Regions from separate parts of the Lactobacillus melliventris genome, predicted to be linked through region 1. Evidence: riboswitches for the same ligand, from Rfam matches in the RefSeq annotation. Region 1 holds a riboswitch; the other holds the start of a gene.

Region 1 (6,902 bases):
CGGATTTTATTTTTCTGAACAGTCGCGGCGGTTCTCTAACTCGACAAGCTGTGTGGCAAATTATCAAGCATTACTGCAAGTTGGCTGGTATTCAGAAAAACGTTACCCCTCACACTTTAAGACACACCTTCGCTACTCACCTACTTGAAAATGGGGCTGATTTGCGTGTGGTTCAAGAAATTTTAGGACACTCGGATATTAGTACTACACAAATTTATACCAATTTGTCCCAGAAACATATCATACAAGTATACGAGAAAACTCATCCCCGAATTTAAGGTGATTAAATGTTAATTGAATGTAAAAATGACACGGAAAAAGTAGCAATGGGTTTGTTATCCTATTTACCGGATTTTAAAAATCTCGCAAATCTTAAGGATGAAATTCAATTAAATAAAAATAGTGCTGAATTTTGTCTATATCTTTATCGGTCTAAGGATCCTAATTTTATTGGTGTGATTGGCACGCAAGCGAATAAACAATTTGTTGTCATTCGCTACATTTCATTTGCTCCTGATTTTCGCAAAGCTAAATATGAAGCAAAGGCAGTACAAGAACTGGCCCAAAGTAATCCCCAAAAAAGAATTACGGCTGTTCCTGAATATATTGATCTGATTAAATATTTAAAAAAGGACTCAAAAATATGAGTGCTAATCTTACTTTGGAATTACCCAATTTTGAAGGCCCTTTAGATTTGTTGCTGCACTTAATTAAAGTACAGAAAATTGATATTTATGATATTCCGATAGCCCAAATTACCAGCCAATATTTAGCCTATTTACATCAAATGCAAAGTCTTAATTTGAAAATTGCCGGTGAATACTTTGTCATGTCATCATTGTTGTTACGCATAAAGTCTCAATCACTACTGCCGCAAAATGATTTCATAGAAAATGATGAGGAACAGGAAGATCCTAGGGATGAACTCGTACAGCAGCTTATTACCTATTCAATATTCAAAAAAATTTCGGTTTACTTTAAAAAGCGTAACGAAAAGGTTCCCATTACTGCTGCTAAAGAGGAAAGCGTGCCCCATAGTAAAAAGATTCAGCCGTTACCTCGAGGACAAATTACTTCCACCGAATTGGCTAATACGTTTATTTTAGTATTACAAAGAATGAAGATCAGACAGCCAGATATTGTTTCGGTTGAGGTGAAAGAGACCTCTGTTAAAGAGATGAGTACTTTTTTGCAAACCGAATTGGCAAAGTGCAAAAAGGTCAGTTTTTTTGCATGTTGTCAAAAAATGAAAACTTTATCTGATGTTATTGGTTTGTTTTTAGCATTGCTTGAACTTTGTAAAAAGCAAGAATTGCGGGTAACACAAAATAGAACATTTGGCGATCTGAACTTGGAAAGAATTGATAGCGATGATAACTAAAATTGCCCAGTTAGAGGCTCTATTGTATGTGGCCGGTGATAATGGCATTGAAAGCACTAATTTGTGTGAACTGCTGCAAATTGGCAAGCCTGCACTGCGCGAATTAACTAAAAGCTTGCAGGAAAAATTACAGCAAAATTCGGATTCAGGTCTGCAAATACAGCAGCTGAACGATTCTTATAAATTAACAACCCGGCCGGAAGTAAGCAAAACAATTGAAAACTTTTTTCAAAAAGATTTAACTAAAAGTCTTAGTCAGTCCGCTTTGGAAATATTAGCAATTGTTGCTTATAAGCAGCCTATTACTCGGATAGAAATTGATGAAATCAGAGGGGTAAATTCATCTGGTGCTTTACAAACATTAATTTGGCGGGGTCTTGTAAAGATAAATGGCAAAAAAGAGGCTCCGGGACACCCTAATTTATACGTGACCACTGACTATTTTTTGCAGTATTTTGGTTATCAAAGTTTAGCCGATTTGCCTCTAATTGAAGATTTTGAAGATGATAGTGTTAATGCCGAAGGTGAAATCGATTTATTTGCGGCTAAGGGTCAAGCAGATAAAAATATTGCTAAAACTCAAAAAGGAGAATCATAATGGTGTTAGAACGATTACAAAAAGTAATTGCTGAAGCTGGAATTGCTTCACGACGCAAGGCTGAAAAAATGATCACCGCAGGGCGGGTGACAGTTGATGGTAATGTAGTTACAAAATTAGGTACTAAGGTAGATACATTTAGTAATATTACCGTCGATGGTGAACCAATTGAGCGGGAAAGTTTGCACACATACCTTTTTTATAAACCGCGTGGTGTGGTATCGACTGCCAGCGATGACAAAGGCCGAAAAACCGTTGTTGATTACTTTAAAGAATTGCCCTACCGCTTGTACCCAATTGGCAGACTAGATTATGACACGTCAGGTTTACTCTTGATGACCAATGACGGAGAGCTTGCAAATTTATTGATGCATCCACGCAATAATGTAGCCAAAGTATATGTTGCTAAAATTACGGGTGTGCTTTCTCCTGCAGAAATCAGTCAGCTTACCCACGGAGTAAAAATTGATCGTCATAGATGTGCTCCGGCTAAAGTTAAAGTAATTAGAACTGACCGCAAAAAAAACAGCCAAATAGTACAGTTAACTATTCATGAGGGGCAGTATCATCAAGTAAAAAGAATGTTTAAGGCAGTTCATCATCAGGTTAAAAAATTAGCACGTGAAAGATATGCCTTTTTAACCCTGGATTCTCTGATTTCCGGAAGTTTTCGCGAATTATCCCATGAGGAAGTTGACAGATTAAAAGACGTAGATTAAGATGGTATTTGAAAATTAAATATTAAGTTTGTTGTCTTCATGGCAGGGTGAAAATCCCGACCGGCGGTGAGAGTCCGCGACCCACGAAAGTGGTGGAATCTATTGTGATACCGATAGTTAAAGTCTAGATGAAAGAAGACAGACTAAACTAAAAGCCAAGATCTTTAGCTTACTTTTACTCGGTCTGTTGCTAGAAGCAGCAGACCGAGTTTTTTTTGGAGGTAAGAATTTTGCAAAGAAAAGGCAGAAATAATTTGGTCAATATAGTAGCATATACTTTAATTGGAACAATTGCATATGTATTAATGCTTTTGGAAATACCATTGCCTGTCACCAGCTTTTTAAAATTTGATTTTTCTGATGTTGTAATTACTATTGGTACTTTTTTATTTGGTCCATTACCCGGCATTTTCATCGCGTTTGTGAGAATGCTAATTAATTTAATATATAAAGGTTTTGCGCTACCAAGTTTAGTGGGTCAATCTGCGGCCTTTTTAGCATCAATTTCATTTGCTTTGCCGTTTTATTATTTGACTAGAAATATCAATAAAGATGAAAAGAGTTTTACTAAAAAACATTTAAAACCAATCTTAGGTATAGTTCTTGGCATTATAGCGATGGCTTTTGTTTTGTCAGTTTTAAATGCTCTGGTTCTAACACCTTTTTATGCAGCAACTACGGTACCCAATTTGCCAGCTATTCATGGTTATTCAGGTCTATTGGCGTTTACTGAGAAAGTTTATTTGGGCAAATTGCTCCACATTCCATCAATGAGTGCCTATATTTTTGGCATTATTGTGCCGTTTAATTTATTAAAAGGGGCAATAAATGGTACGGTGGTTTACTTATTGTTTGAAACTGTTTTGAGAACAATCAAACCATTTGTCAGGAAAAACTTCAATTTAAAAAACTAAAATCAGAAATTGTGAAATCGGTCTATTAAATGACCGATTTTTTTATCCACTTAAATGGTAAATATGCTAAAATTAAACAAGTTAGGTAAGGAGGCTTTTTAAGATGACTAATAATCCTAAGGGACCATATCAACATTATAAACGTCCGCAAAAAACCAGAGTTGAAACATACAACTCTGTTTCTAAAGGTTGGATTGTACTCATTGTTTTACTTATAATGATACTAATTGGCCTTGTTCCAGTAGTACATCATTTAGCAGCGAATAATAATTCAAGTAATAAAATAGTTGAAGTACGCAAAACTCATAAAAAAGCTGCCAAAAAAGCAAACGTTAAAGCTTCTCCTGCAAAAAACAAACTTGTCGAAAATAAAACTAAGAGCAAACCGAAGGCAAAACCCAAACCTAAGGTTAAGCATAAAAAGAAACACGTGAAAACTAAACAATATATAGTTCAAAGTGGAGATTCTTTAAGTAGTATTGCTCGTCGTTTTAAAATTTCTGTTGGTCAGTTAGCTGAGTTAAATCAACTTGATCCTAACAGTCAGGTGGATATCGGACAAGTACTGCGTATCAAATAACTTAGAAAGGATAGGGACTGCAGTCCCTTTTTTATTGAATGCAAGTAGCAATTGATGGACCAGCTTCAGCTGGAAAAAGTACAGTAGCAAAGATAATAGCTCAAAAATTGAACTTTACGTATATTGATACGGGAGCAATGTACCGTGCTTCTACCTGGTTAGCACGTGAACACAAACTTAGTTATAGTGATGAAAAAGGCATATTGGCTGCTATTGACAAAGAAAAAATTGAACTGAAAAGCGAAAATGGCCAACAAAAAGTTTTTGCCGGCGATAAGGATATATCTCAAGATATACGTACACCGGATATTTCTGCTCACGTTTCTCAAGTATCAGCTTTGGCAGGTATCAGAACTAAAATGGTCAGTTTGCAAAGACAAATGGCCGGTCAGATGAATGTAGTGATGGATGGTCGTGATATTGGGACCACGGTTTTGCCTGCAGCTGACGTTAAAATCTTTTTAATTGCGTCTGCTCATTCTCGAGCCCAAAGAAGAATGCTTGATTTTAAAGAAAGAGGAATTAAAACTAACCAGTCCCTTGAAGAAATTGAACAAGACATAGCGGAAAGGGATTATAAAGATTCGCATCGTAAAATTTCACCATTAAAAAAGGCACTTGATGCTATTGAAATAGACACAACTTCTATGACTATAGACCAGGTAGTTAATGCAATCTTATCTGAAATTAAAAAAAGTCAAAAAAACTATAAAAAAAGGGTATAAAACAGTAGAAAAATATCAAACTTTCATTTAGAATTAGAGTATGATATTGGGAGGTAAATAATGTCAGAAAACAGTAATCAATTTTTAGATGCATTAAAGCAAATGCAAGGAGTTGAGGTCGGAGATATTGTAGATGTTGAAGTCTTAGACGTTGAAGAAGGTCAAATCGATGTTGGTGTTGAAAATGCCGGTATTGAAGGTGTAATTCCTCGTCGTGAATACACTTCAGATCGCAACGTTGACCTACGTGAAGCAGTTAAACCAGGCGATAAGCTCAAAGCTTTAGTTTTAAGAAAAGCCGGCGGAGACAAAGAGAATGGTGAATTCTTCTTCTCAGTTACCCGCTTGAAGGAAAGAGAAGCATACGATGAACTGCAAAAAGATTTTGAAGCCGGAAAGACAATTGAAGGCACAGTTACTTCTTCAGTTCGTGGTGGTTTGTTAGTAGATGTAGGCACTAGAGGATTTTTGCCTGCGTCATTAATTTCTAACCGTTATGTTTCGGATCTTAAGCCATTTATCGGCAAAACCATGAAACTTAAAATTACTGAAATTGATCCAAGTAAGAACCGCTTAATCCTTTCTCACAAAGATTTAATTGAAGAAGAACGTGAAGAAGCTTTTGACAAGGTTGCATCACAGTTAGTTGTGGGTGATGTTGTTGAAGGCAAGGTTTCCCGTTTAACTAATTTTGGAGCTTTTGTTGATGTTGGCGGTGTTGATGGTTTAGTCCACATTTCCGAGATCTCATACAAACATGTTGATAAGCCAAGCGATGTTTTAAAGGCTGGTCAAGATGTCAAAGTTAAAGTAATTGGTATTGATGATGATAGACATCGCATCTCCCTTTCAATTAAGCAAACTGAACCTTCTCCTTTTGAACAAGCTACAGCTGACTTACACGAAGGCGATGTGTTTGAAGGCGAAGTTAAATCTTTAACTAACTTCGGTGCTTTTGTTGAAGTAGCTGATAATATTCAAGGTTTAGTTCACGTTTCTGAAATATCATATAAACACGTAGACAAGCCAAGTGATGTTTTAAAGGTTGGTCAAAAAGTTAAAGTCAAGGTCTTAAACATTGACCCTGGTGAGCACCGCATTTCACTTTCAATGAAGGCTGCTGAGCCCAAGAACTCTGAAAATGAAGGCAATCGTTCACACAGTTCATATAACCGCAATTCAGTAAATAAAAAATATATGAACAATGATGACAGCGGCTTTGCTTTAGGTGACATCATAGGTGACCAATTAAAAGATCGTCGTTAATTTAATAAAAAAGCCGACTCTTAAGTCGGTTTTTTTATTTGTAAAAGGAGGCTGAAAAATGGTTTTACCCGTAGTTGCAATTGTAGGACAGCCTAATGTTGGTAAATCAACGCTTTTCAACCGGATTATTAATCAACGGTTAGCAATAGTTGAAGATAAACCTGGCGTGACTAGAGACCGTAATTATGCGCAAGCTGAATGGTTGGGGCACAAATTTGATTTGATTGATACTGGTGGAATAACTTGGGAAAATAGTAATATTGAAGAAGAAATAAGAGCCCAAGCTGAAATAGCAATTGAAGAAGCTGATGTAATCATCTTTTTAACTAATGTCGCTAATCATGTAACAAATCTTGATGAGCGCATTGCCCAAATGCTTTATCAAACTAAGAAGCCAGTGATTTTAGCTGTAAATAAAGCTGATAATCCAGAGCAGCGGATGGACATTTATGATTTTTATAGCTTAGGTTTTGGCGATCCTATTCCTGTTTCAAGCGTGCATGGCACGGGTATTGGAGATTTGCTGGATCAAATAGTGCAAAGTTTGCCTAAAGACTTGGAGCAAAATGAGAAGGAGCAAATTTCTTTTAGTGTAATAGGTCGGCCTAATGTAGGAAAATCATCAATTGTCAACCGCCTTGTCGGTGAAAATCGTGTAATTGTTAATAACGAAGAGGGAACGACCCGTGATGCAGTTGATACCCCTTTTGAAACAGATG
Region 2 (6,902 bases), on a different contig from region 1:
ATTGCTCAAAAATCGCGTTTGTTTTTAGAAGGCATGGAAAAGGGCTACTTCATTAAAAAAATTAATGGCGATATTTGGCAATGGGATAAATGGCAAGCAGGCATGGCAATTGTTGATTTTACAAATCCCTCAGCAGTTAAATGGTATCAAAGCTATTTAAAAAAATTATTGTATCAAGGCGTAGATGTTTTCAAAACAGATTTTGGTGAAAGAATTCCTAGTGAGAATGTAAAGTTCTTTGACGGATCTGATCCTGAAAAAATGCATAATTATTATACATTACTATATAATAAGATTGTGATTGAAACTATTGCTGAAGTTAAAGGTGAAAAAGAGGCATTAGTATTTGCCCGTTCTGCAACAGTTGGTAGTCAATGTTATCCAGTACATTGGGGTGGTGATTCTTCCTCAAATTATTCTTCAATGGCAGAAACTTTGCGTAGTGGTCTTTCATTTGGTATGAGTGGTTTTGGCTACTGGTCTCATGATATTTCTGGTTTTGAAGCTAGTGCAACTCCTGATCTATATATCCGGTGGACACAATTCGGACTGTTAACCTCGCATTCTCGTTACCATGGTTCAACAACATATAAGGTTCCTTGGCTGTATGGTGAAGAAGCAGTAGAAAATACTAAAAAGTTTACAAATCTTAAGTTAAGGTTATTACCTTATTTAATGTATATGTCGTTAAAAGCACATCTTCATGGGACTCCAATTCTTCGTCCAATGATTTTGGAATTTCCTAAAGATCCGGGAGTAGAGGATTTAGACATGCAATACATGTTAGGCGATAATTTGCTAGTTGCTCCTATTTTTAATGATCAAGGAAAGGTACAGTTTTATGTTCCAGAAACTCATGGCAGATGGATAAATATTTTGACCGGAGAAGCCTATGAGGGTGGAAAATGGTATAAAAAAATATTTGATGAATTAAGCTTACCGATACTGGCTCGCCCAAACTCGGTTATTGTGACAGGAGAGTTTGACGATAAAACGATGTATGATTTTACCAATCATCCAACAATTAATATTTTTGAACCTGAGGAAGGGAAACTAGCAAGTCTAATTACTGATAGTTATGGTAAAAGAATTGGCAAAGTTAAAATTATTAAACAAGGTAATACTTTAACTATACAACCTCATAACATTCAATCCTTTGACTTGAATATTTATATTGCTAAGAAGAAAGTTGAGGAATATACAGATTTAGTAGGTGAAACAAAATTAACTATTTAGCAGTATTTAATTTTACATAATATCAAACAAAACATCTTACCTTTTTCAGTAAGATGTTTTTTATTTAGTTTAAGAAATAATTAATATAGAATATCAATTTATAATTTTTCAAGTTTAGAAATTTTACTAAATTACTGTGCTTTAGTTGATATAATGGAATGTTTCTAAAATATACATAATATTCAGTTGATTATTTAGTACTGAAAATGTTTTTGTATATTCGTGTTAAAGCACTAGCAAAAATCCAAAAAATAGGTTGAGGATCTATTGATTGAACTTGTAAATTTTCGTTAACAGTAGAAACTGTCGGAAGTATAAAATTCAAACTAATATCTTTTAATATATTAAGATTCGGATTCATAGTTACTATTGTAAGTAAAATATTCTCTTGCTTACATTTTTTATATATTTTTTTATATTGTTTCAAAGAACCTGAAACTGAAAAAACAATAACTAAATCACCCTTTTTTAAGGATTGATCAACATGATTAATCATTGATACATCATCATAAATAATAGGAGTTTTACCGAGTGTAAGAAACATAAATTTTAGGTAATCAGTAACTAATCCTGTATATCCATAACCAATAAAAAATGTTCGCTTAGCATCGTGTATTTCTTTTGCAAGCTGAATTATTTTTTCATTATTTGAATTAGTAGGAATTTTACTTATAGATTTGCAGAATCCGTTTGTTACTTTTGAAAGTTCATTACTACTGTCGCTAGCTTCTTCTTTAGATGCATTATTTTGAAGATATAATTTTGTCTGAAAAGAGAATTCGCTATAACCGGAAAGACCTATTCTTTTAGCTAATCGAACAAGAGTTGTAGTAGATGTTCCGTAGATAAATGCTGCTTCTTTGGCAGAAGAAGACGCTAATGGCTTAAGATTTTTTAATATCTTTTCTGTTGCTTCTCTTTCTTTAGTGGACATTTTGGAATGAAAAGTTTCTAATTGATTGACTATATCCATAACAACCTCACTTTTTTAATTATATATGAAATATATTTCATTTTAAAAATAATATTGAAATATATTTCATAATAGCTTACAATTGAATTGAAGAAACAAATTTTATGTAAGGAGGAAATCTGAATGACTGATTCAAAAAAACAAAATATAGTCATAACTTGGGTACAACAAAAAGTTGCTCCTATTGCAGGTAAAATTTCTAATGAAAAGTATTTGGCTGCTATAAGAGATGGTATGACTGCAATAATTCCTGTTACTATTATTGGTGGTATAGCAGCTATAATTAGTTCGCCACCAGTGCCGAATGCAGTTAAAGCTACAAACTTTATATCTTCATTTTTGATAAGTTGGAGAAATTGGGCAACTGTAAATGCTGCAATTCTTACTATACCTTATAACTTAACCATGGGTCTACTTGGTCTATATACAGTAATTGCCATTGCTTACTATTTAACACAATACTATAAGATGAATCTGATTACTAATGAAATAACAGCTATTTTAGCATTTTTAATAATTGCATCTCCACCAATTGCTATCAAAAATATAATCTATTTGCCAGCAAAAAATTTAGGTGCAGTGGGAATGTTTGCTGGAATTGTGGTTGCTATAATTACAGTTGAAGTAAACCGCTTATTTATTTCAAACCATATTTCAATCAAGCTTCCATCTAGTGTTCCACCAAATGTTGCAGCTCCTTTTGAGGTGCTATTACCTATGCTAGTTATAACATTTGTCTTGTTCATTTTAAATAATTGGTGTGTAAACTTCACGCATAATGATATTGCTTCAGTTATATATTTATTGTTTACGCCATTTACTAATTTAACCGGGTCTTTGCCAGTAGTATTATTAATAGCATTTACTGCAACTACTCTTTGGTTTTTTGGGATTCACGGCAATAACATGCTTGGAGCAATAGTTACACCTATAACTACATTAAATGTAGCTTTGAATTTAAAACAATATAATGCTGGTCAGCCAATGACACATATTTTTGCTGGTTCATTTTATTCCGTATTTGGTGGATGGATTACATATACGGCATTTATAATTGCAATGATTTTGTTTGCAAAATCTGTGAGATTAAAAACGTTGTGGAAAATAGGTTTACCAGGTAATTTATTTAATATTAATGAACCGTTGATTTTCGGTATTCCGACCGTTTTAAATTTATATTTTTATATTCCAATTGTGATTTCAGAAATAATTAACTTAACAATTGCATATTTATTGATGCAATATAATATTTTGGGAAAGTTTTACGTTATGGTTCCCTGGTCAACCCCTGGTTTTATTCAGGTCTTTTTGGCCTCAATGGACTGGAAAAACTGTATATTATGGATAGGTCTATTAATATTAGATATATTTATTTGTACTCCATTTTTGAAGTTATATGACAGAGAATTAATTAAAGAGGAAAGTATACAAAATAAGTAGAAAAGGAAGTTGCTTTAATGAAAATAAGAGAAGTTATTGATCATCTTATTTCATATGAACGCGGAGTTTGGCCTCAAAACCCAACTGAACCTTTAGGACATGATACTACAAGGGATAGGATTCTTTATGGAGAAAAACATATAGATGATGAATGCTATGGTATTGTAACAACTTGCTGGGCTACGGCTAACGTAATTGAAGAAGCCCATAAAAGAGGAGCAAACTTGATAATTGCTCACGAAGCCTTGTTTTGGAATCATGGTGATAAACAAAAATGGCTAAAGGATAGTGATAATAAAACTTTTTTAGCAAAAATAAAATTATTAGATAAGTATAAAATCGTTGTAAGAAGAGACCACGATCATTTGCATTCTGGCATACCAAAGCCAGGTGAGCCTAGTGAATGGGTAGACGGTATTTTTTATGGTTTTGCTAAAGAACTAGGCTGGGAGAAATACTTGCATCCAAATTTAGGAATACCATTATTTATTGACTTGCCTAATCCTATGACAGCTGAAGAAATCGGGTTACATTTAATCTATAAGCTAAATTTAAATGGGTGTAGGATTGAGGGAAATCCTAAAACTAGATGTAAAAAATTAATGATCCCTCAGCACAATCTTGGAGAAGCTAAAAAGTGTATAGAAGAGATTGATAAAACAGATATAGACTGTTTATTGACCATGGAAATGATTGATTTTACATTAGCTGAATATATTCGTGATAGCAGTATGGTGGGCTTGAATAAATGTATTGTACAAGTTGGTCATTTTAATACTGAAGAAGCTGGTATGAAGTATATGGTTCATTGGTTACCAAATGCGATTGAGACGCAGAAAATACCTATAAGTTTTGTTCAATCAGGTGATATGTATCACTATATTGCTGAGAATTAGAGACCTGTTATGAATCAAAATTATTTAATTAAAAAGATATAAAAATAAATTGCTATTGCCGACATAGGATATCTATATTATACTGGAATAAGTTGAATACGGTTTCTTCGGGGCAGGGTGCAATTCCCTACCGACGGTGACAATTAATAATTGAAGTCCGTGACCCGCGTTTTGCGGTGGAACTAGTGTGAGTCTAGTACCGACAGTTAAAGTCTGGATGGGAGAAGAACAAACAAGATTAGACAGAAAACTCGCGTCGTTATTAAACTTCGCTGAAATCTTATTTGATGAATATAAAATAAGCCTCGTTGATTGAATCAACGAGGTTTTTAATGCTTAGGAAGTGAAATTAGTGCAGGATAAGGATTATATGCAAATGGCAGTTCAAGAAGCATTGAAAGCTCAGGGAATGACTTGGACAAATCCTTTAGTTGGTGCAGTTTTGGTTAAAGACAATCAGGTTCTAGCGACCGGCTACCACCATCAATTTGGTAAGGAACACGCAGAAGCGAATACACTCTCACACTTAGCTGATCCCCAGCAGGCACAAGGTGCAACTTTGTATGTCACGCTAGAGCCTTGCAGCCATTACGGTAAACAACCTCCTTGCTGCAAAAAGGTCGCTGAGGCCGGAATAAAAAAAGTTGTTATTGGTCAGGTTGATCCTCATCAAATTGTAGCTGGCAAGGGTATTGAATATCTAGAAAGCCATGGGGTGCAAACTGAGATAATCGGTGGTACAGAAAATTTAAACGTTGCTTATAACTTTTTTTATCACAAAAAGAGGCCTTTTGTGACGCTTAAATATGCAATGTCCATTGATGGCAAAATTAATGCTGCAGGTAAAAGAAGAACAATTTTGACTGGGGATGCAGCTCAGGTGGATGTGCAAAAGTTGCGTTTGCACAACCAAGCAATTTTAATTGGGGCAAATACTTTGCGAATAGACAATCCACTTTTAACGGTCAGAATTAAGAATTTACCCAAGCCGCCTATTCGAATAGTGCTTACTAAAGATGCTAATCAATTAGACTTTAACAGTCGCATGTTTAAGACACAAGGCGAAATTTGGCTATTAAGTAGAACTAAACTGACACAAAAAGTAGCTGAAAATGTTCGCTGCTTTACTGCTGCTAAATGGACACCTTCAAAAATTGTGCAGTTTTTAGCCGCACATGAAATTCAATCATTATTAGTTGAGGGTGGCAGCAATGTCCAGAGCCAGTTTGTAGCAGCGGACTTGGCTGACGAAATAGTGACATACATTGCTCCTTTAGTTTTAGGCGGTACCGCATTACCTGCTGTGTTTGGCCAGGCTTTAGCAGAAAAAAGTGATTATCAACTTTTAGACGTTAAAAAATTCAATCAAGATGTCAGAATTCGCGTGAGGAGAAAAGAATGTTTACAGGAATAATTCAAACTACGGGAACGATAACCCGTTTGGAAATTAGTGAGCAACATGCAAGACTAGGTATTTGCGCTCCTAAATTAGTGCAAAAAGATTTGCCTTTAGGGGCAAGCATTGCCGTTAATGGTATTTGTTTAACCGTTACCGCTTGGAGCGATAATGACTTTGCAGTAGACGTGATGCCGGAAACAATGAAACGGACTAATTTGGGCAATTTGCAAAAAGGCAGTTTGGTAAATTTAGAGCCTTCATTGTCTTTAAACGGTAAGCTTGATGGTCATATTGTTGCGGGTCATGTTGATACTACAGCTGAACTGGTAATAAGAAACGAAAATGAGAATTCCATAGAATTAGAATTTGCAGTACCACATAAGTATGCCCCCTTTATTGTTGAAAAAGGGTCAATCGCCATTGATGGTATTAGTTTAACCGTAACAATGGCGCAAAATGATCATTTCGGAGTGAGCTTAATACCTTATACCATACAAAATACTACTTTGGCCCACTACCAAGTGCATGACAAAGTCAATATTGAAGTGGATATGATTGGTCGGTACGCTGTCAAACAAATTCAAGCTTGGAAAAAGGAATTTTAATGGAGGAAAAAATGACAGAACAACTGAATGAAAAAATGCAAAAGGTGTTACAACATATGCTGACAGGTGGGTTGGTCATTGTGGCTGATTCACCGCAGCGTGAGTCTGAAGGGGATATGATTGGTCTGGCTGAAAAGGTAACGCCTCAATCAGTTAATATGATGATTACTAAGGCGCGCGGACTATTATGTGTGCCGATGAGTAAGGCATACGCTGACCGCTTGCAACTAAAACCAATTGAAACTGGTTCGAACGATACTTTTGGCACGGCTTTTACCCTTAGTGTTGACTCCACTGAAACCACTACGGGAATTTCAGCTTTTGACCGTGCTAAAACTATTAAAAAACTGGCT

What was found. Region 1 has a riboswitch for FMN ahead of ACFQ32_RS02140 (ECF transporter S component). Riboswitches for the same ligand answer to the same signal wherever they lie in the genome.
Region 2: another riboswitch for FMN. It lies ahead of ribD (bifunctional diaminohydroxyphosphoribosylaminopyrimidine deaminase/5-amino-6-(5-phosphoribosylamino)uracil reductase RibD); the one in region 1 lies ahead of ACFQ32_RS02140 (ECF transporter S component).

What each region holds. Positions count from the first base shown of each region.
Region 1 covers NZ_JBHTMT010000001.1:418,338-425,239, reverse strand. Annotated here, with positions in the region: gene xerD (site-specific tyrosine recombinase XerD) at 1-278, shown strand, start outside; gene ACFQ32_RS02160 (hypothetical protein) at 288-647, shown strand; gene ACFQ32_RS02155 (segregation and condensation protein A) at 644-1,381, shown strand; gene scpB (SMC-Scp complex subunit ScpB) at 1,371-1,979, shown strand; gene ACFQ32_RS02145 (pseudouridine synthase) at 1,982-2,698, shown strand; FMN riboswitch at 2,728-2,842, shown strand; gene ACFQ32_RS02140 (ECF transporter S component) at 2,926-3,612, shown strand; gene ACFQ32_RS02135 (LysM peptidoglycan-binding domain-containing protein) at 3,716-4,192, shown strand; gene cmk ((d)CMP kinase) at 4,231-4,917, shown strand; gene rpsA (30S ribosomal protein S1) at 4,978-6,183, shown strand; gene der (ribosome biogenesis GTPase Der) at 6,242-6,902, shown strand, end outside.
Region 2 covers NZ_JBHTMT010000006.1:67,298-74,199, forward strand. Annotated here, with positions in the region: gene yicI (alpha-xylosidase) at 1-1,236, shown strand, start outside; gene ACFQ32_RS07580 (MurR/RpiR family transcriptional regulator) at 1,427-2,209, opposite strand; gene ACFQ32_RS07585 (PTS sugar transporter subunit IIC) at 2,333-3,649, shown strand; gene ACFQ32_RS07590 (Nif3-like dinuclear metal center hexameric protein) at 3,667-4,545, shown strand; FMN riboswitch at 4,645-4,778, shown strand; gene ribD (bifunctional diaminohydroxyphosphoribosylaminopyrimidine deaminase/5-amino-6-(5-phosphoribosylamino)uracil reductase RibD) at 4,898-5,959, shown strand; gene ACFQ32_RS07600 (riboflavin synthase) at 5,944-6,549, shown strand; gene ACFQ32_RS07605 (bifunctional 3,4-dihydroxy-2-butanone-4-phosphate synthase/GTP cyclohydrolase II) at 6,561-6,902, shown strand, end outside.